Regions from separate parts of the Pantoea alfalfae genome, predicted to be linked through region 1. Evidence: predicted binding sites of a transcription regulator. Region 1 holds the regulator's gene; the other holds the start of a gene.
What was found. The regulator PhoB, encoded in region 1, activates phosphate uptake and scavenging genes when phosphate is short. The targets are predictions, from matches to a motif close to CTGTCATAAAACTGNCNNAT.
Positions count from the first base shown of each region.

Region 2: pstS (phosphate ABC transporter substrate-binding protein PstS) is a predicted target of PhoB. The motif match lies at 3,326-3,345, and genes of this name have one in related genera.

Region 1 covers NZ_CP082292.1:3,065,745-3,075,415, reverse strand. Annotated here, with positions in the region: gene K6R05_RS14530 (DUF799 domain-containing protein) at 1-254, shown strand, start outside; gene K6R05_RS14525 (AAA family ATPase) at 284-3,958, opposite strand; gene sbcD (exonuclease subunit SbcD) at 3,955-5,154, opposite strand; gene phoB (phosphate response regulator transcription factor PhoB) at 5,352-6,041, shown strand; gene phoR (phosphate regulon sensor histidine kinase PhoR) at 6,056-7,369, shown strand; gene K6R05_RS14505 (PstS family phosphate ABC transporter substrate-binding protein) at 7,389-8,309, shown strand; gene K6R05_RS14500 (cobalamin-independent methionine synthase II family protein) at 8,473-9,579, shown strand.
Region 2 covers NZ_CP082292.1:47,271-56,941, forward strand. Annotated here, with positions in the region: gene pstB (phosphate ABC transporter ATP-binding protein PstB) at 1-196, opposite strand, end outside; gene pstA (phosphate ABC transporter permease PstA) at 241-1,131, opposite strand; gene pstC (phosphate ABC transporter permease PstC) at 1,128-2,090, opposite strand; gene pstS (phosphate ABC transporter substrate-binding protein PstS) at 2,177-3,220, opposite strand; gene glmS (glutamine--fructose-6-phosphate transaminase (isomerizing)) at 3,386-5,215, opposite strand; gene glmU (bifunctional UDP-N-acetylglucosamine diphosphorylase/glucosamine-1-phosphate N-acetyltransferase GlmU) at 5,369-6,739, opposite strand; gene K6R05_RS00240 (F0F1 ATP synthase subunit epsilon) at 6,900-7,319, opposite strand; gene atpD (F0F1 ATP synthase subunit beta) at 7,344-8,741, opposite strand; gene atpG (F0F1 ATP synthase subunit gamma) at 8,772-9,638, opposite strand.

The DNA.
Region 1 (9,671 bases):
CACGGCTGGTGGATTTACGCAGCGGCAAAGAGATCTGGCAGGGTTCCGCCACCGCTACCGACAATGATCAGGGCAACAATAACAATAACGGCGTGATCGGTATTCTGGTCAGCGCGGCGATCAAGCAGATCTCCGACAACGTCAGTGACAAAGCCCATACCGTGGCCGGACTGACCAGCAATCGTCTGCTGGCACAGAACGAGCAGGGCGGATTACTCACCGGCCCTCGCTACAAGGTCGTCAGCGCCCGCTGATCAGACTCAGACGGGCGCTCTGGCGCCCGTTATCCCTGCGGCAGCTCCAGCTGGCTGTAACCCAGGCCATTCATTTTGCGCACTTTAATCTGCACCGGGATGCGCTCTTTCATCGCTTCCACGTGGCTGATCACCCCAATGGTTTTGCCGCTGGCGTTCAGCGCGTCCAGGGCATCCAGCGCGGTGTCGAGCGTCTGCGCATCCAGCGTGCCGAACCCCTCATCCAGAAACAGCGATTCGATGCGCGTTTTGTGGCTGACCAGATCTGATAACGCCAGTGCCAGCGCCAGACTGACCAGGAAGCTCTCGCCACCTGATAACGTGCGGGTATCGCGCGCCGCATCGGCCTGCCAGGTATCGACGACATCCAGCTCCAGCAGATCCTGCGCCCGGCGCTGCAGCAGATAACGGCCATGTAGCCGATCAAGCTGGCGATTAGCGAGCGCGACCAGATGATCCAGCGTTAACCCTTGCGCGAAGCGCCTGAACTTGTCGCCGCTGGCGGAGCCGATCAGATCGTTGAGCAGGCTCCACTGCGCCAGTATCACACCATCCTGTTCAATCTGCGTCATCAGGCTCTGCTGTCGGGCGCGGAGACTGGCGTCGCTGTACAGCTGCTGCTGAATCTGACCCTGCTGGCTGGCGTTGTCGCGCAGGGCCAGCCGCAACTGCTCCAGCTGCTGCGCCAGCGCTTCCGCAGATTCCGGCATCGCGTCGGGCTTCGCCTGCTGATGCGCGCTGAGCCGCTGATGCAGATCCGCCAGTCGCGCCTGCTGCTGCTGGCATTGCTGATCGAGCTGCTGCAGCTGCTGGCGCAGTTGCAGTGCAGTCTGCTCATCCAGCAGCGCCTCGCGCAGGCTGGCTTCATCGGCAAATCCGGCGCTCTCCAGTGCCTGCTGCAGTGCGCTTTCCGCCTCTGCCAGTTTGCCGCTGAGGGTCTGACGCTGATTTTCCAGCCCCGACAGCTCACCCTGCAGGCGACTGACCTCGGCGTGCGCCTGTTGCAGGGCGGTGAGCTGCTGTGCCAGCTGTTCATCAGCGTGCTGAACGCGGGTCTGCATCTGCTGACGGGCGAGGGTAACCTCGCGATCGCCGAACAGCGCCAGACGGGCACGGCGCATCTCGCTGAGCTGCGTCTGGCTCTGCTGCTGCTGCTGCTGACGGGTCGTGAGCTGCTGCTGTTCCTGTTCAGCCTGCTGCTGCAGGGCAGTGAGCTGAGTTTCCCCTTTTAACAGCTGCGGCTGCAGGTTAGCGAGCAACTGCTCACTTTCCTGCCAGCGCTGCCAGCGCCGCTGTTGCTCCGCCAGCCACGCATCGCGATGGGCGGCATCGGGCAGGGCAAGACTGTGTGCAGTGAACTGCTGCTCCAGACGGCTCTGCAACTGCGCCCAGGCCTGCTGTTCCTGCTGCTGACGCTGTTGCAGCGCATCCAGCGCCTGTTGCAGGCTGGTCAGCGACTGCTGCGCCAGCTGTCCGGCCTGCTGGTGCTGCTGCCAGGCCTGCAATTGCTGAAGATGGTGATCTTTCGCAGCCTGACGCGCCTGTTCAGCGGCCTCCTGAGCCTGTCGCTGCTGCTCAAGCTGACTTTCACGGTCGCTTTGCTGCTGCTGCCACGTGGCTAAGGACTCGCGATCGGCAAGCGGGAAGGTAAGTGCCAGCTCACCGCTCAGCGCCTGCCATTGCTGCTCAAGCTGATCAAGCTGTTGCTGCATCCCGGCGATTTCCTCGCGCAGAGTCTGCTGCTGCACCGTTGATTGCTTCAGCTGTTCGTTTTTTGCCGTGCCCGCTTCGCGCAGTGCCTCGGTTTGTTGTTGCAGCGCAGCCCGGCGCTGCTGGTTAGCACTTACTTCCAGTGTGCTGTAGGCCTCGACCGCAGGATGGGTGCAGGAGCCGCACAGCGGACAGGGCTGATCGGCGGTGAGCCGGGCGCGGTAATCGCTGAGGTCGACAATCTGCTGCTCCAGCGCGCAGATTTTTTCGACGTCATCCAGCTGCTGCTTTTCGCGTTTCCACGTCTCGCGCAGGGTCTGAAGTTCCGCTTCACTCTGCTGATGCGCTTTTACCAGCGCGCTCAGCTTTTGCTGGTGCTGGTCCAGCTGCTGGTGCAGCGGCTGCCACTGCGTTGAGAGCAGCAGCAGTTGCTGACGCGCCGGACGACTGTTCTGCAACTGGCTTAATGCCTGGCGCAGTGCAGCCGGTGGATGCTGTTCATGAAGCGAAGTGAGTTCCTGCTCCGCCTGCAACAGCGCCTGGCGGGCCTGTTGCTCCGCCTGCTGGCGCGGCAGTGCCTGTTGTGCCTGCTGCTGCTGTTTCGCCTGTTGCGCATCAATCTGTTGCTGCTGCTGCTCGCGCTGTTGTGTCAGTTCCGCCAGCGTCGCCTCACGCTGTGCCAGCAAAGCAAAATTCTCCTGCCATACCGGCAGCGAAGCGCCCCAGTGCGCCAGATCGGCAAGCTGCTCGCGTAACTGATGCTGTTCTGTAATCGCCTGCTGCCAGCCCGCGACCTGCTGCATCTGCTGCGTCAGGCTGGCCTGGGTCTGATCGGCATGCTGCTGCAGACGACTGTTCTCCTGCTGCTGCTCCGCAAGGTGCTGCTGCAGCGTACTCATCCGCTGATCCAGCGGCAGCACCTGTTCCGTCAGCAGGTTTTCCTGCTGCTGCTGTTCCTGCTGCGCCTGCTGGCGGGCCGTCTGAGCGGCTGCGTAGTGCTGCTGATGCTGCTGCTGCTGGTTCTGCGCCAGCGCCGTCGCTGACGTGAGCTGCTGATAGCGGCTCTCAGCCTGCTGCTGTTCGCTGCGCAACGCGTCGCGCTGCTGCAGTTTTATCCGCAGCTTTTCAGCCGGTTCGCTGCGAGCCAGCCGCTGGCGATCCGTCTCTGCCGCCTGTGAGACGGCCTGAGCCTGCTGCAGCGCGGCTTCAGCCTGCGCACTGTCCTGCAGTAACTGCTGTGCCTGCTGCTGCCATTGCTGCTGTTGCTGCGCCAGTTGATAGTGTGCACTGAGCTGCTGTTCCGCGTCAGTCAGAGCGGTGAGCTGCTGTTGCAGGGCGTCACGGGCGTCGCTATCCAGCAGGGCCATCGCCCCCGCCTGGCTGCGCAGCAGATCCAGCTGAGTTTTCGCCTCTTTGTGGCGCTCGTAGATGGCAGCGGAAATCAGGCCGTAAATTTCGGTGCCGGTTAGCTCCTCCAGCAGTTCGGCGCGTTCACTGGCTTTAGCATTGAGGAAGGCGGCAAACTGGCCCTGTGACAGCATCATCGAGCGGGTAAAGCGTTCGAAATCAAGACCTGAGAGGGTTTCGATCAGCTTCAGCTTGTCACCGACTTTATCGGCAACAATGAGGTTGTCGTCACAGCGCGCCAGCTCAACGCGCGGTGCCTGCAGTTTGCCGTCGGCGGTGCCGCGTGCGCGGTTCTGGCTCCAGAAGGCGCGCCAGGCTTCACCTTTGATCTCAAACTCGACCTCAGCCAGACATTCTGCGCAGTCGCGGGTCATCAGGGCATTCTGGCTCTGGGAAATCGCCCCCAGGCGCGGCGTCTGGTGATAGAGCGCCAGGCAGATCGCGTCCAGCAGGGTGGTTTTACCGGCCCCGGTGGCCCCGGTTATGGCAAACAGGCCGTTGCTGGCAAAGGGTTCGGCGCGGAAGTCGATGAACCATTCACCGCGCAGGGCGTTGAGGTTTTTAAACCGTAGCGTAAGAATCTTCATCGGGTCTCTTCCATAGCGGCCAGCGTCTGGCGAAACAGCGTGGTCATCTCGTCAATTTGCGCCGGTTGCAGCGCCTCATCCAGCGCCAGGCGGCGCGCGAAGACCTCTTCCACCTTCAGCTCACTCAGCGTTTCGTTGTCGAGCCGCGCCAGGCTCTGCTGACGCTGTTCACGACTGCGGCGTAACAGCAATACCTCGACCGGCAGCGTAGCGGTCAGTGTTTCGACCTGGCGCTGCAGATCGCTGAGGTACTCCTGGGTGGTAACTTCGATGTCGAGCCAGGTCGGTTTTTCCTGCTCTGTCGTACTAAAGGCGTTTAGCTGCTCCGCAATCTGCGCCAGCGAACCTTTCAGCACCTGCATCGGCTGCGCCTGTGGCACCACCAGCGGCGTAACTGACTGCAGGCCACTGACCGCCAGTTCCAGCAGGAAGACGCTCTTTTCACTCCCCAGCTCATCAAAGCTCAGCGGAATCGGCGAGCCGCTATAGCGGATATGCTCGCTGCCGGCCACGCGCTGGGCGCGATGAATATGGCCGAGCGCAATATAGTCAGCAGCCGGAAACGCGCTGGCCGGAAACGCGTCCAGCGTGCCGATGTAGATGTCGCGCACCGAATCGCTCTGGCTGACGCCGACAGTGGTGAGGTGACCGGTAGCAATGATTGGCAGCGCATAGCCCAGCGCCTGGGCAGCGGCGAAACGCTGCTGATAGTGGTGGGCAATCGCCTCCAGCAGCGAGGTCTGTTTGTCGCGGCCCGACTGACCCGCCCGGCTGCGCAGGATATCGCGCGGGCGCAGATAGGGAATGGCGCACAGTAGCGCACCCGGCTCGCCCTGGCGGGTGTTGAGCAGTAGCACATCATCCTGCTCCTGCGGTGTAGCGATCACCCGGGTATTGAGACAGGCCAGCAGCTCGCGTGACTCGTTCAGCGTTGCCACGGAATCGTGGTTACCCGCCAGCACAATCAGCTGACAGCCGGTGGGCTGCAGCGCCACCACAAAACGGTTAAACATCTCGCGGGCGTAGCTGGGCGGCGTGCCGGTATCAAACAGGTCGCCTGCAATAATCAGCGCATCCACCTGATGCTGTTCAATCTGGATCAACAGCCAGTCGAGAAACGCCTGATGTTCGGCTGCCCGACTTTTGTTGTAAAAGAACTGCCCCAGATGCCAGTCCGCAGTATGAATAATGCGCATGATGAGTCCCTGCCGTTGTGATTCGCCGGGCGATTATACTGGCTCTGCGGCCAAAGCAAAAAAATGTCGCTGCGCTGTCATAAATGATTACCAGTGAGGTTACAGGCAGGTTATGTTTTTCATAAAAGTGTCACAAATCTGACGCATAATGGCGCCGCGAATCTCAGTGACAGCCGTCATAATCAGCAGGAGTAATAATGGCTAAGCGCATTTTGGTTGTGGAGGATGAAGCCCCCATCCGTGAAATGTTGTGTTTTGTTCTGGAGCAGAACGACTATCAGCCAATCGAGGCGGAAGATTATGACAGCGCCGTTGGCAAGCTGATTGAACCCTGGCCCGATCTGATTTTGCTGGACTGGATGTTACCCGGTGGCAGCGGTATTCAGTTTATTAAGCATCTGAAGCGCGAGGCGATGACCCGCGATATCCCGGTGATGATGCTGACCGCGCGTGGCGAAGAGGAAGATCGGGTACGTGGCCTGGAAGTGGGCGCCGATGATTACATTACCAAGCCGTTTTCACCCAAAGAGCTGATGGCGCGGATCAAAGCGGTGATGCGCCGCATTTCGCCGATGGCGGTGGAAGAGGTGATTGAGATGCAGGGGCTGAGTCTGGATCCCTCCTCACATCGCGTGATGTCCGAAACCACGCCGCTGGAGATGGGCCCCACCGAATATAAGCTGCTGCACTTCTTTATGACTCACCCGGAACGCGTCTACAGCCGCGAACAGCTGCTGAACCACGTCTGGGGCACCAATGTGTATGTGGAGGATCGCACTGTCGATGTTCACATTCGCCGTTTACGTAAAGCGCTGGAAGTCTCCGGCCACGATCGCATGGTACAAACCGTCCGTGGAACAGGGTATCGTTTCTCTGCCCGCTACTGAACGGAGCCTTTACCGTGCTGGAACGCCTCTCCTGGAAGAGATTACTGACAGAACTGCTGCTGGCCAGTCTGCCTGCTGCGCTGCTGGGCCTGCTGTTTGGCAGCCTGCCCTGGTGGCTGCTGGTGAGCGTGCTGGTGGTGCTGTTGTGGCATTTCCACAATCTGATGCGGCTGTCGCACTGGCTGTGGCTCGACCGCACCATGACGCCACCGACCGGGCGTGCCAGCTGGGAACCGCTGTTTTATGGGCTTTACCAGATGCAACTGCGCAACCGGCGGCGGCGGCGTGAACTGGGCAATCTCATTAAACGCTTCCGCAGCGGGGCCGAATCGCTGCCGGATGCGGTGATCCTGACCACGGAAGAGGGCACTATTTTCTGGTGTAACGGCCTGGCGCAACAGCACCTGGGGCTGCGCTGGCCGGAAGATAATGGCCAGAATATCCTCAATCTGCTGCGTTACCCGGAGTTCTCCCGCTATCTTCGCCAGCGCGATTTTGACAAGCCGCTGACGCTGGTGCTGAACAACAAACTTCATATGGAATTCCGCGTCATGCCCTACAGCGAGGGGCAATGGCTGCTGGTAGCCCGTGATGTGACGCAGATGCATCAGCTGGAAGGGGCGCGCCGTAACTTCTTTGCCAACGTCAGCCATGAGTTACGGACGCCGCTCACCGTGCTACAGGGCTATCTGGAGATGATGAACGACTCGGTGATGAGCGAGCCTTCGCGCAGCAAAGCGCTGCACACCATGTCGGAGCAGACGCGCCGCATGGACAGCCTGGTGAAACAGCTGCTGACGCTGTCGCGTATTGAAGCCGCCCCCGCGATCGATCTCAAAGAGAAGGTCGATGTGCCGGTGATGCTGAAACTGCTGCAGCATGAGGCGGCGACACTGAGTGGCGGTCGGCACGATATCCATTTTCATACCGATCCCCATCTGAAAGTGTTCGGCAACGACGAACAGCTGCGCAGCGCGATCTCCAACCTGGTTTACAACGCGGTCAATCACACCCCGGAGGGCACGCGGATCGATATCAGCTGGCTGCGTGGCAAGCAGGGCGCAACCTTCCGGGTATGCGACAACGGGCCAGGTATCGCCTCAGAACATATTCCGCGTCTGACCGAGCGCTTCTACCGGGTTGATAAAGCGCGTTCACGCGCCACCGGCGGCAGCGGGCTGGGGCTGGCGATTGTGAAACATGCGCTGAGCCACCACAACGCGCGGCTCGATATCACCAGCGTGCCGCATAAAGAGACCTGTTTTACTTTTACGCTGCCCGCGAGGTTGATTGTCAGCAGCGTGATGCAGGAGAATGCCGTTCATTAATCGCTGCCGGATCTCTCTGATGCGCCTCCTTCTTTTGTTAATCGTCTCTCTGCTGCCGGGCATGGCGCTGGCCCAGCCCGGCGCGCTCTCCGGCAATCTCAGCAGCGTCGGATCCGACACGCTTGGCTATCTGATGACCCTGTGGGGCGAAGATTTCAGCCGCCAGGCACCGGGCGTTAATGTGCAGGTTCAGGCCTCTGGTTCGTCTACCGCGCCGACCGCGCTGGCAGCGGGTGCCGCTCAGCTCGGGCCGATGAGCCGACCGATGCAGGCCGACGAACGCCAGGCCTTTGAGGCGCGCTACGGCTATCCGCCGCTGGCGGTGCCGGTGGCGATGGATGCGCTGGTGGTGGTGGTGAATCAGCGCAATCCGCTGCAGCAGATTGAACCGCGTCAGCTCGATGCTATTTTCTCCATTACCCGCCTGTGTGGCGCGCACGGTGTGCCGCTGCGCTGGGGCGATCTCGGTTTAACCGGCGACCAGTGGCGCAAACGGCCGATTCAGCGTTATGGCCGCAACTCCGCCTCCGGCACGTGGGGTTTCTTCAAGCAGCAGGTGCTGTGCAAAGGCGATTTCCGCAGCGACGTGGCAGAGTTTCCCGGCTCGGCCGCCGTGGTGCAGGCGGTGGCCGGTAATTCGCGCAGCATCGGTTACGCCAGTTTCGGCTTTCATCTCAGCGGTGTAAAAATGCTGGCGGTGATGAACGATCAGGGGCAGGCGATTGTTCCGGATGCCGATGCTATCCGCAGTGGCCGCTATCCCTGGGCGCGTCCGCTCTATCTCTACGTCAACAAAGCGCCCGGCAAACCGTTGCCACCGCTGGTCGCCGCCTTTTTGCAGCAGGTACTTTCTCCTCAAGGCCAGCGGCGGGTCAGCGAAGCAGGCTACCTGCCGCTCTCTGACAGCCAGATGGCACAGGCACGCGCAGCGCTGCAATAATTTCCAACCTGAATTTTTTTCATCATCGCTGAATTTTCTTCAGTTGCAGACAGAGGTTACTCATGTCACTCTGCATTCAGACATATAGCCATCCAGATGGCTATCCATATCAGAATGTAATTATTTCCTGCCGCAATCATTTGCAGGAGAGACAGGAGTGATCATGCAAAGAGAAACCGCCCCGTTCCGCGCCGACACCGTTGGCAGCTTCCTGCGTCCTGCTGCGATTAAGCAGGCGCGCGAACAGTTTTCAGCGGGCGAGATTGATGCCGCAGCCCTGCGTCAGGTTGAAGATGCGGCAATCCGCGATGTAGTCGCGAAACAGCGCGAAAATGGCCTGAAAGTGGTGACAGACGGCGAGTTCCGTCGTGGCTGGTGGCATTTCGACTTCTTCTATGGCCTTGACGGCGTCGAGAGCTATGAAGCGGAGCAGGGCATCCAGTTTAATGGCGTTCAGACTAAAGCGCATGGCGTGAAAGTGGTGAGCAAACTCGGTTTCCCGGCGGATCACCCGATGCTCGGCCATTTTCGCTTCCTGCAGAGTATTGCCGGTGATGCGGTGCCGAAGATGACCATTCCCAGCCCCAGCGTGCTGCACTTCCGCGGTGGACGCAAAGTGATTGATTCGGAAGTCTATCCCGATCTGGCGGACTACTTCGACGATCTGGCGCAGACTTACAAACAGGCGATCAAGGCCTTTTACGACGCGGGCTGTCGCTATCTGCAGCTGGATGACACCGTCTGGGCGTATCTCTGTTCCGAAGATCAGAAGCGCGATATCCGCGCACGTGGCGACGATCCGGACCAGCTGGCCCAGACGTATGCTCAGGTGTTGAATAAAGCGCTGGCGGATAAACCTGCCGATCTGACCGTGGGTCTGCATGTCTGTCGCGGTAATTTCCGCTCAACCTGGATTTCTGAAGGCGGCTATGGACCCGTGGCAGAAATCCTGTTCGGCAGCGTCAACGTGGATGCGTTCTTCCTGGAGTATGACAATGCCCGTTCTGGCGGCTTTGAGCCACTGCGTTACGTCAGGCCGGGCCATCAGCAGGTTGTTCTGGGCCTGATCACCACCAAAGTAGGTGAGCTGGAAGATCCGGCGCAGGTGAAAGCCCGACTGGAAGAGGCGACGCAGTATGTCAGCCTGGACCAGATCTGCCTCAGCCCGCAGTGCGGCTTTGCTTCTACCGAAGAGGGCAATAGCCTGAGCGAAGCGGAGCAATGGCAGAAGATTCGTTTAGTGGTCGATATCGCTAATCAGGTCTGGTAATGCTGTAACGTTGTGCAGACAGGCGCGTAAAACGCGCCTTTTGTGTATCTTCTGGCCCATTTATGCGGGGTTTTCTCACGCTCTGTCTGTTA
Region 2 (9,671 bases), 960 kb from region 1:
GCTCTGGATAGAGCGAGTACATCTTATTGAAGGTACGCAGCAGGGTCGACTTACCACAGCCCGACGGGCCGATAAACGCGGTGACCTGATTCTTAGCGATATCCAGGTTAATGTTCTTTAGCGCATGAAACTTACCGTAATAGAAGTTCAGATTACGAACCTGAATTTTATCGGCTGTTGCTGTCGCGTTACTCATCATTCATCTCTCTTATACGGCGCCGCTCAGGGCCGCGCCGGAAGTTAACCGTGTTTACCTTTGGCGAAAATCACCCGCGCCACAATGTTGAGCAGCAGCACGCAGAGGGTAATGATCAGCACACCTGCCCAGGCCAGGCTCTGCCATTCGGCGAACGGGCTCATGGCAAACTTAAAGATGGTGACCGGCAGGTTTGCCAGCGGCTGCATCATGTCGGTGCTCCAGAACTGGTTCGACAGCGCCGTAAACAGCAGCGGCGCCGTTTCCCCTGCGATGCGGGCAATCGCCAGCAGCACGCCGGTGATGATGCCGGAGACCGAGGCTTTCAGGGTGATGGCCGAGATCATCTTCCACTTCGGTGTGCCAAGCGCATAAGCCGCTTCACGCATGCTATCTGGCACCAGCCGCAGCATATTTTCGGTGGTACGAATCACAATCGGCACCTGCAGCAGTGCCAGCGCAATCACCCCGGCCCAGCCGGAGAAGTGTTGCATCTGCGACACCACCAGGGTGTAGACGAACAGGCCGACCACAATGGAGGGGGCTGAAAGCAGAATGTCGTTAATAAAGCGGATCACTTCTGACAGGGCAGACTTGCGCCCATATTCCGCCAGATAGATCCCAGCCATGATGCCCAGCGGTGTGCCGAAAAAGGTCGACCAGAAAATCAGCAATCCACTGCCGGCCAGGGCGTTCGCCAGACCGCCGCCTGCGGTATTTGGCGGTGGCGTTGATTCGGTGAACAGGGACCAGGAGAGTCCATCCACACCGCGCGTGACGGTGGTGAACAGTATCCACACCAGCCAGAACAGACCAAACGCCATGGTCAGTAGCGACAGCGTCAGCGCAATTTTATTTTTCGTGCTGCGCCAGGACTGCATTTTACGACGTGATGCGTCCAGTTCGGCGCGCGCCTGAATTTCAATTGTGGTCATGAGCGCGTTCCTTCACTTTTCTGCAGTCGCATAATCATCAGCTTTGAAATCGCCAGCACGATAAAGGTAATCACAAACAGGATCAGGCCCAGCTCCATCAGCGCGGCGACATGCACGCCCGACTCCGCTTCCGCAAACTCGTTGGCCAGCGCCGAGGTGATGCTGTTACCCGGCATAAACAGCGATGGGCTGTCGAGCTGATAGGTGTTGCCGATAATAAAGGTCACTGCCATGGTCTCACCCAGCGCACGACCCAGCCCCAGCATCACGCCACCAATCACACCATTTTTGGTAAATGGCAGGACGATGCGCCAGATCACTTCCCAGGTGGTGCAGCCGATGCCGTAGGCTGACTCTTTCATCATCACCGGGGTCTGCTCAAAGACGTCGCGCATCACCGAGGCAATGTACGGGATGATCATGATCGCCAGAATCACTCCCGCCGCGAGGATACCGATACCGAAAGCGGGGCCGGAGAAGAGTTCGCCAACAATCGGAATACCCGACATCACGTCGTTAACCGGCGTCTGGAAATATTCGGCAAACAGTGGCGCGAAGACAAACAGGCCCCACATGCCGTAAACGATACTCGGGATAGCTGCCAGTAGCTCAATGGCGGTGCCCAGCGGGCGACGCAGCCAGCCTGGCGCGAGTTCAGTCAGGAACAGCGCAATACCAAAACTCACTGGCACGGCGATAATCAGGGCGATGATGGAGGTCACAAGGGTGCCGTAAATCGGAACCAGTGCGCCAAATTGTTCGTTGGGCGCATCCCAGGTTTTGGTCCACAAAAAGGCGAAACCAAACTTCTGGATGCTGGGCCACGAGGAGATGATCAGGGAGACAATAATGCCGCCCATCAGTAACAGCACAATCAGCGCAGCCAGCCTGACCAGCGCGCCAAAAATTCTGTCACCTTGTTTGCCTGGGGCTTTGAATGCCGGCTTCGTTGCAGCCATAGAAGTCTCAGTCTTCAGAAGTTATCAGGGCGGCATGAGCCGCCCGCTGGGTCTGACCGGACCGCTGTCCGGCCAGGGTCGGTCAATTACTGATAAAGCGCTTTACCAGAACTGTCTTTGATATTGGCTTTCCAGGCGGCGCGAATCTGCTCGGTCACGCTCTCTGGCAGCGCAGCATAATCCAGCGCTGTGGCGGTTTTGCTGCCGCTTTTGTAAGCCCAGTCGAAGAACTTCAGCACTTCAGCGCCCTTAGCCGCATTCGCCTGATCTTTATAGATCAGAATGAAGGTGGTTGAGGAGATTGGCCAGGCATCCGCGCCCTTCTGGAAGGTCAGATCCTGCGCAAAAGACTTGCTCCAGTCAGCGCCTTTCGCGGCATTACTGAAGCTGGTCTCGCTTGGTGCAACCGCTTTACCATCGGCATCGATCAGTTTGGTGTAGGTCAGGTTGTTCTGTTTGGCGTAGGCATATTCCACGTAGCCGATAGAACCCGGCAGACGCTGAACAAACGCGGCGACGCCGTCGTTGCCTTTACCGCCCAGACCCACCGGCCAGTTAACGGTATTACCTTTACCAATTTTGCTGTTCCAGTCCGGGTTCACTTTCGCCAGGTAACTGGTGAAGACGAATGAGGTGCCTGAACCATCAGCACGACGCACCACGTTGATGTTGGTCTCTGGCAGTTTTACGCCCGGGTTGAGTCTGGCGATCGCCGGGTCGTTCCACTTTTTGATGGTGCCGAGGTAGATATCACCGACGGTTTTACCATCCAGCGTCAGCTGGCCTGACTTGATGCCTGGCAGGTTAACCGCCAGTACCACACCACCGATCACGGTAGGGAACTGGAAAAGGCCATTTTTCTGCAGATCTTCATCTTTCATTGGCGCATCGGACGCACCGAAATCAACGGTTTTGGCGATGATCTGTTTTACGCCGCCAGATGAACCGATGCCCTGGTAGTTAATTTTGCTACCGGTGGCTTGCTGATATTCTGCTGCCCACTTGGCATAAACCGGCGCCGGGAACGTCCCGCCTGCACCAGTGAGATCGGTGGCCGCAAAAGCAGATACCGCGCTTACAGCGAAGGTGGTGGCGAGGATTCGGGCTACGGTGCTACGCATCAGTGTCATATTCCCTCCAGGGGAGAAAAGTCAGGCTAGGGGCCGTTTTAGTAAGAGTCTGTGATTGCTGCAGGAGGGAAAATAGGACAGTTTGATGACAGTGAAATGTACGAAATGTGACAGTTATATGACAGAGGGCCAGAATGAAGTGGGCCCGCGACGGGGCCCACCAGGTTATTCCACGGTAACCGATTTTGCCAGGTTGCGTGGCTGATCGACGTCGGTGCCTTTGATCAGGGCGACATGATAGGAGAGTAACTGCAACGGCACGGTGTAGAAGATCGGCGCAATCACCTCTTCGACATGCGGCAACGGGATAATCTTCATCCCGTCACTGTCGCTAAAGCCTGCATCCTGATCGGCGAACACATAGAGCAGACCGCCGCGTGCACGCACCTCTTCGATGTTGGATTTGAGCTTCTCCAGCAGTTCGTTGTTAGGTGCCACTACGATCACCGGCATGTCCGCATCAATCAGCGCCAGCGGGCCATGTTTCAGCTCGCCTGCGGCGTAAGCCTCCGCATGAATGTAGGAGATCTCCTTGAGCTTCAGCGCCCCTTCCATGGCAATCGGGTATTGATCGCCACGGCCCAGGAACAGCGCGTGATGCTTGTCAGAGAAGCCTTCTGCCAGATTCTCAATCAGCTTATCCTGCGCCAGCATCTGCTCAATCCGGTTCGGCAACGCCTGCAGGGCATGAACGATCTCATGCTCAGTCTCAACAGACATGCCTTTCAGACGTCCCAGTTTCGCCACCAGCATCAGCAGCACCGCTAACTGGGTGGTAAACGCTTTGGTAGAGGCGACGCCGATTTCGGTGCCCGCTTTGGTCATCAGTGCCAGGTCAGATTCCCGCACCAGTGACGAACCCGCCACGTTACAGACGGCCAGCGACCCCAGGTAGCCCAGCTCTTTCGAGAGACGCAGTGCTGCCAGGGTATCCGCCGTTTCACCCGACTGCGACAGGGTGATCAGCAGGCTGTTTTTGCGCACCGCTGACTTGCGATAGCGGAACTCAGAGGCGATCTCCACGTCACAGGGGATATTTGCCAGCGACTCAAACCAGTAGCGTGACACCATGCCGGAATTATAAGAGGTGCCGCAGGCGATAATCTGGATATGCTCCACCTGACTCAGCATCGCTTCAGCGCCCGCGCCCAGCTCGCTGAGGTCAACCTGTCCCTGGCTGAACCGACCGCTCAGAGTGCTTTTCAGCGCCATCGGCTGTTCGTAGATCTCTTTCTGCATGTAATGACGGTAAATGCCTTTGTCACCGGCATCATATTGCAGGTTCGACTCGATTTCAGCACGCGTCACGGTGTTGCCTTCACGGTCGATTACCGTGACATCACGACGGCTGATCTCGGCGATATCACCCTCTTCCAGATAGATGAACCGGCGGGTCACCGGCAGCAGAGCCAGCTGATCTGAGGCGATAAAGTTTTCACCCATGCCACGGCCAATCACCAGCGGGCTGCCGGAACGGGCGGCCACCAGCAGTGACGGATCGCGGCTGTCCATGATGACCATGCCATAGGCACCGCGCAGCTGTGGGATTACGCGCAATACGACTTCGCGCAGCGAACCGCCCTGCTTCTGCTCCCAGTGAACCAGATGCGCCACCACTTCGGTGTCGGTTTCAGAGACAAAGACGTAGCCGCGTCCAATCAGCTCAGCGCGCAGCGGCTCATGGTTTTCAATGATGCCGTTGTGCACGATGATGATGTGCTCTGAGACGTGCGGATGCGCATTCGCTTCCGACGGCTCGCCATGGGTTGCCCAGCGCGTGTGCGCGATACCGGTGCCACCAATCAGCGGCTGCTGTTCAGCAGCTTCCGCCAGTTTCTGCACTTTCCCTAACCGCCGCAGGCGCGTGACGTGCCCCTGACGATCGACCACGGCCAGACCGGCCGAATCATATCCGCGATATTCAAGACGACGCAGACCTTCCAGCAGAATCTCTGCGATATCGCGTTGTGCTACTGCACCAACAATTCCACACATAATGATGTTTTCCTGACTACATGGCTTTTCGCCACTTCTGTTGTCATGCGACCTGATATCCGGCTTTGCCGGTTCCCCGAGCCTTGTAGAGAGTGGGGATTATAGTTTTGGCACTGCACTGCATCGGCCCGCATAAAGCGGGCCGTTAAAAATTTATTTTTTCTTCACCGGACGCTGCCAGTCCGCTTTGTGATTCTGTTCTTTACGGTTATAGACCAGACCGGCTTCGGTCACATCTTTCATGAGGGTGGTGCCTGCCGCAATGGTAGCGCCTGCCGCGACGCTGACCGGGGCCACCAGCTGCGTATCTGAGCCGACAAATACGTCATCGCCAATCACGGTTTTGAATTTATTCGCGCCATCATAGTTGCAGGTAATCGTGCCTGCACCAATGTTCACGTTGTCGCCAATCTCCGCATCACCCAGATAAGAGAGGTGACCCGCTTTCGATCCCTTGCCGAGACGCGCTTTCTTCATTTCGACGAAGTTTCCCACGTGAGCGGCGTGCGCCAGCTCGCTGCCAGGACGCAGACGGGCAAATGGCCCGACGGTGCAGGCGGTGGAGAGATGAGCATCCTCGATCACCGTATAGGGGCTGATTTCACAGTCATCGCCAATCACGCTGTTTCTGATAATGCAGCCCGCGCCGATTTTAACGCGCGAGCCTAGCGTGACCTGGCCTTCAATAATGACGTTGGTGTCGATTTCGACATCCCGTCCATGCGTCAGCGTCCCGCGTAAATCAAACCGTGCCGGATCGCGCAGCATCACGCCGGCCAGCAGCAGTTTTTCCGCCTGTTCAGCCTGGTAAGTGCGTTCTAATGTCGCCAGCTGCAGACGGTTATTTACGCCATCGGTTTCGCTGATGCGTGCCGGATGGACTGCGTTGATTACCCGACCTTCCTGATGCGCCAGCGCGATAATATCGGTGATGTAATACTCACCCTGTGCATTGTTGTTGGTGAGCTGTGACAGCCAGCGTTTTAAATCGCCGCCGTTGGCGATCAGAATACCAGTGTTGATCTCTTTAATGGTGAGCTGCGCCGGGGTGGCATCTTTCTGTTCGATAATGCCGGTGATGGTGTCGTTCTCGCGCACAATGCGGCCATAGCCGGTCGGGTCATCCAGTACCACGGTGAGTAAGCCAATGCCGCCCTGCGGTTTTGCTTCACGCAGACGCTGTAATGTCGCCTGAGTGATTAGCGGCACGTCGCCATAGAGCATCATGATATCTTCATCATCGGCGAAGGCAGGCGCGGCCTGCTGCATCGCATGGCCGGTGCCGAGCTGCTCAGCCTGCAGCACCCAGTTAAGCGTGCTGTCGGTAAGGGTCGCTTTCAGGCGGTCGCCACCGTGACCATAAACCAGATGTACCTGCTGTGCGCCCAGCCCTTTGGCGGCATCAATGACGTGCTGAACCATCGGTTTGCCTGCCAGCGTATGCAGAACTTTAGGCAGATCGGAATACATACGGGTGCCCTTGCCAGCAGCAAGAATCACCACACTCATCGCACTGTTAGACATAACTATCCTGAGTGAATTTTTACGGGTGAAAGTAAAACGGTTTGGGGTTGAGATTACTACATTTTTCTCAGGCCGAAATTAGGCGGACGGACAGATTGGCCGCCACAGGCAAAAAAAATGCCAGCCCGAGGGCTGGCATTTCGTGACGCATAAAGCTGGATTACATCGCTTTTTTGGTCAGTTCGATCACGCGCAGTTTAGCAATGGCTTTCGCCAGCTCGGCAGAGGCCTGAGCGTAGTCCACGTCGCCGTGGCTGCTGTTCATGTGCTCTTCTGCTTTGCGTTTTGCTTCCAGAGCACGCGCTTCGTCCAGATCGGTACCGCGAATCGCGGTATCGGCCAGAACGGTGCTGCTGCCCGGTTGCACTTCCAGCACGCCGCCAGAGAGGTAGATATACTCCTCTTCGCCGTGCTGTTTCACGATACGGATCATTCCAGGCTTAATGGCAGTCAGCAGCGGCGCATGGCCAGGGAAAATCCCCAGTTCACCTTCGCTACCTGACACCTGAATTTTCTGTACCAGACCAGAGAACAACTGCTCCTCTGCGCTGACCACATCCAGGTGATAAGTCATAGCCATAATCTTCCTCCCGGGAAACCGTTATTACAGTTTCTTCGCTTTTTCCACGGCTTCTTCGATGGCACCAACCATGTAGAAGGCCTGCTCTGGCAGGTGGTCAAACTCACCTTCCATGATGCCTTTAAAGCCACGGATAGTGTCTTTCAGCGTAACGTATTTACCCGGTGAACCGGTGAATACTTCCGCAACGAAGAACGGCTGAGACAGGAAGCGCTGAATCTTACGCGCACGTGCCACCAGCAGTTTGTCTTCTTCAGACAGCTCATCCATACCGAGGATGGCGATGATGTCTTTCAGTTCCTGATAACGCTGCAGCAGTGACTGAACGCCACGTGCAACATCATAGTGCTCCTGACCGACAACCAGCGGATCCAGCTGACGGCTGGTAGAGTCCAGCGGGTCAACGGCCGGGTAGATACCCAGAGAGGCGATCTGACGGCTCAGCGTTACCGTTGAGTCTAAGTGCGCAAAGGTGGTTGCTGGTGACGGGTCAGTCAGGTCATCCGCAGGGACGTAAACGGCCTGTACGGAAGTGATTGAACCGGTCTTGGTGGAGGTAATACGCTCCTGCAACACACCCATCTCTTCTGCCAGCGTTGGCTGGTAACCTACCGCAGATGGCATACGACCCAGCAGTGCAGAAACTTCTGTACCGGCCAGGGTGTAACGGTAGATGTTATCGATGAACAGCAGAACGTCGCGGCCTTCATCACGGAATTTTTCCGCCATGGTCAGACCGGTCAGTGCGACGCGCAGACGGTTACCCGGCGGCTCGTTCATCTGGCCATAGACCAGAGCAACTTTATCGATAACGTTTGAGTCAGTCATTTCGTGATAGAAGTCGTTACCCTCACGAGTACGCTCACCCACACCAGCAAACACAGAGTAACCTGAGTGTTCAGCTGCGATGTTACGGATCAGTTCCATCATGTTGACGGTTTTACCGACACCCGCACCACCGAACAGACCCACTTTACCGCCTTTGGCAAACGGACACATCAGGTCGATAACCTTGATACCGGTTTCCAGCAGTTCCTGCGAGTTAGACTGATCTTCATAAGAAGGCGCTGCGCGGTGAATAGAGGCGATCTCTACTGCGCTGCCATCTTCTTCTTTCAGCTCGCCTTTCATGTCGATAGGCTCGCCGAGAACGTTCATGATACGGCCCAGGGTCGCTTTACCGACCGGAACCTGAATCGGTTTCTGCAGGTCGTTGACGTTCAGACCACGCTTCAGGCCGTCAGACGTACCCATTGCGATGGTACGCACTACGCCGCCGCCGAGCTGCTGCTGTACTTCCAGCACCAGACGCGCATCACCATTCATTACCTCGAGGGCGCTGTACACTTGCGGTACCGCGTCCTGAGGGAATTCGACGTCAACAACGGCGCCGATAATCTGGACAATCTTTCCAGTTGCCATCTTGAATCCTCTACCTAATTCCAAACCTGGTTAAACCGCGGAGGCCCCCGAGACGATCTCGGTAAGTTCCTGGGTGATGCTGGCCTGACGAGCTTTGTTGTATACCAACTGCAGCTCTTTGATCAGATTTCCGCCGTTGTCGGTTGCGGCTTTCATCGCCACCATACGTGCAGCCTGCTCACTGGCCAGATTTTCCACCACACCCTGATAAACCTGCGATTCGACATAACGGCGCAGCAGGGTATCCAGCAGCGCTTTCGGATCGGGTTCGTACAGGTAATCCCAGGTCTTCGCCTTCATCTCTTCTTCACCTTCCGCTGGCGCTAACGGCAGCAGTTGGGTGATGGTCGGAGTCTGAGACATGGTGTTATTGAATTTGTTACTGACGATCATCAGTTTGTCGATGCGGCCTTCATCATAAGCCTGCAACATCACTTTTACCGGGCCAATCAGATCAGACAGGGCAGGTTTATCGCCCATGCCGCTGACTTGCGCCACAATGTTGCCACCCACAGCACTGAAGAATGACGCCCCTTTTGAACCGATAATCGACAGATCGCTCTGCACGCCTTTATCGGACCAGGACTTCATATCCGCCAGTAATTTTTTGAACAGGTTAATGTTCAAACCACCACAAAGCCCGCGGTCTGTAGAAACGACCAGGTAGCCGACGCGCTTGACGTCGCGCTGTTCCAGGTAAGGGTGCTTGTATTCCAGATTACCCAACGCAAGGTGACCAATCACTTTGCGCATGGTGTCTGCATACGGACGGCTGGCCGCCATGCGTTCCTGCGTTTTACGCATCTTGGAGGCGGCGACCATTTCCATCGCTTTGGTGATCTTCTGCGTGTTTTTCACGCTTCCAATCTTGCTTCGTATCTCTTTTGCGCCGGCCATTAGCTTCTCCTCAAAGCCTTGCGGCCTGCCTTT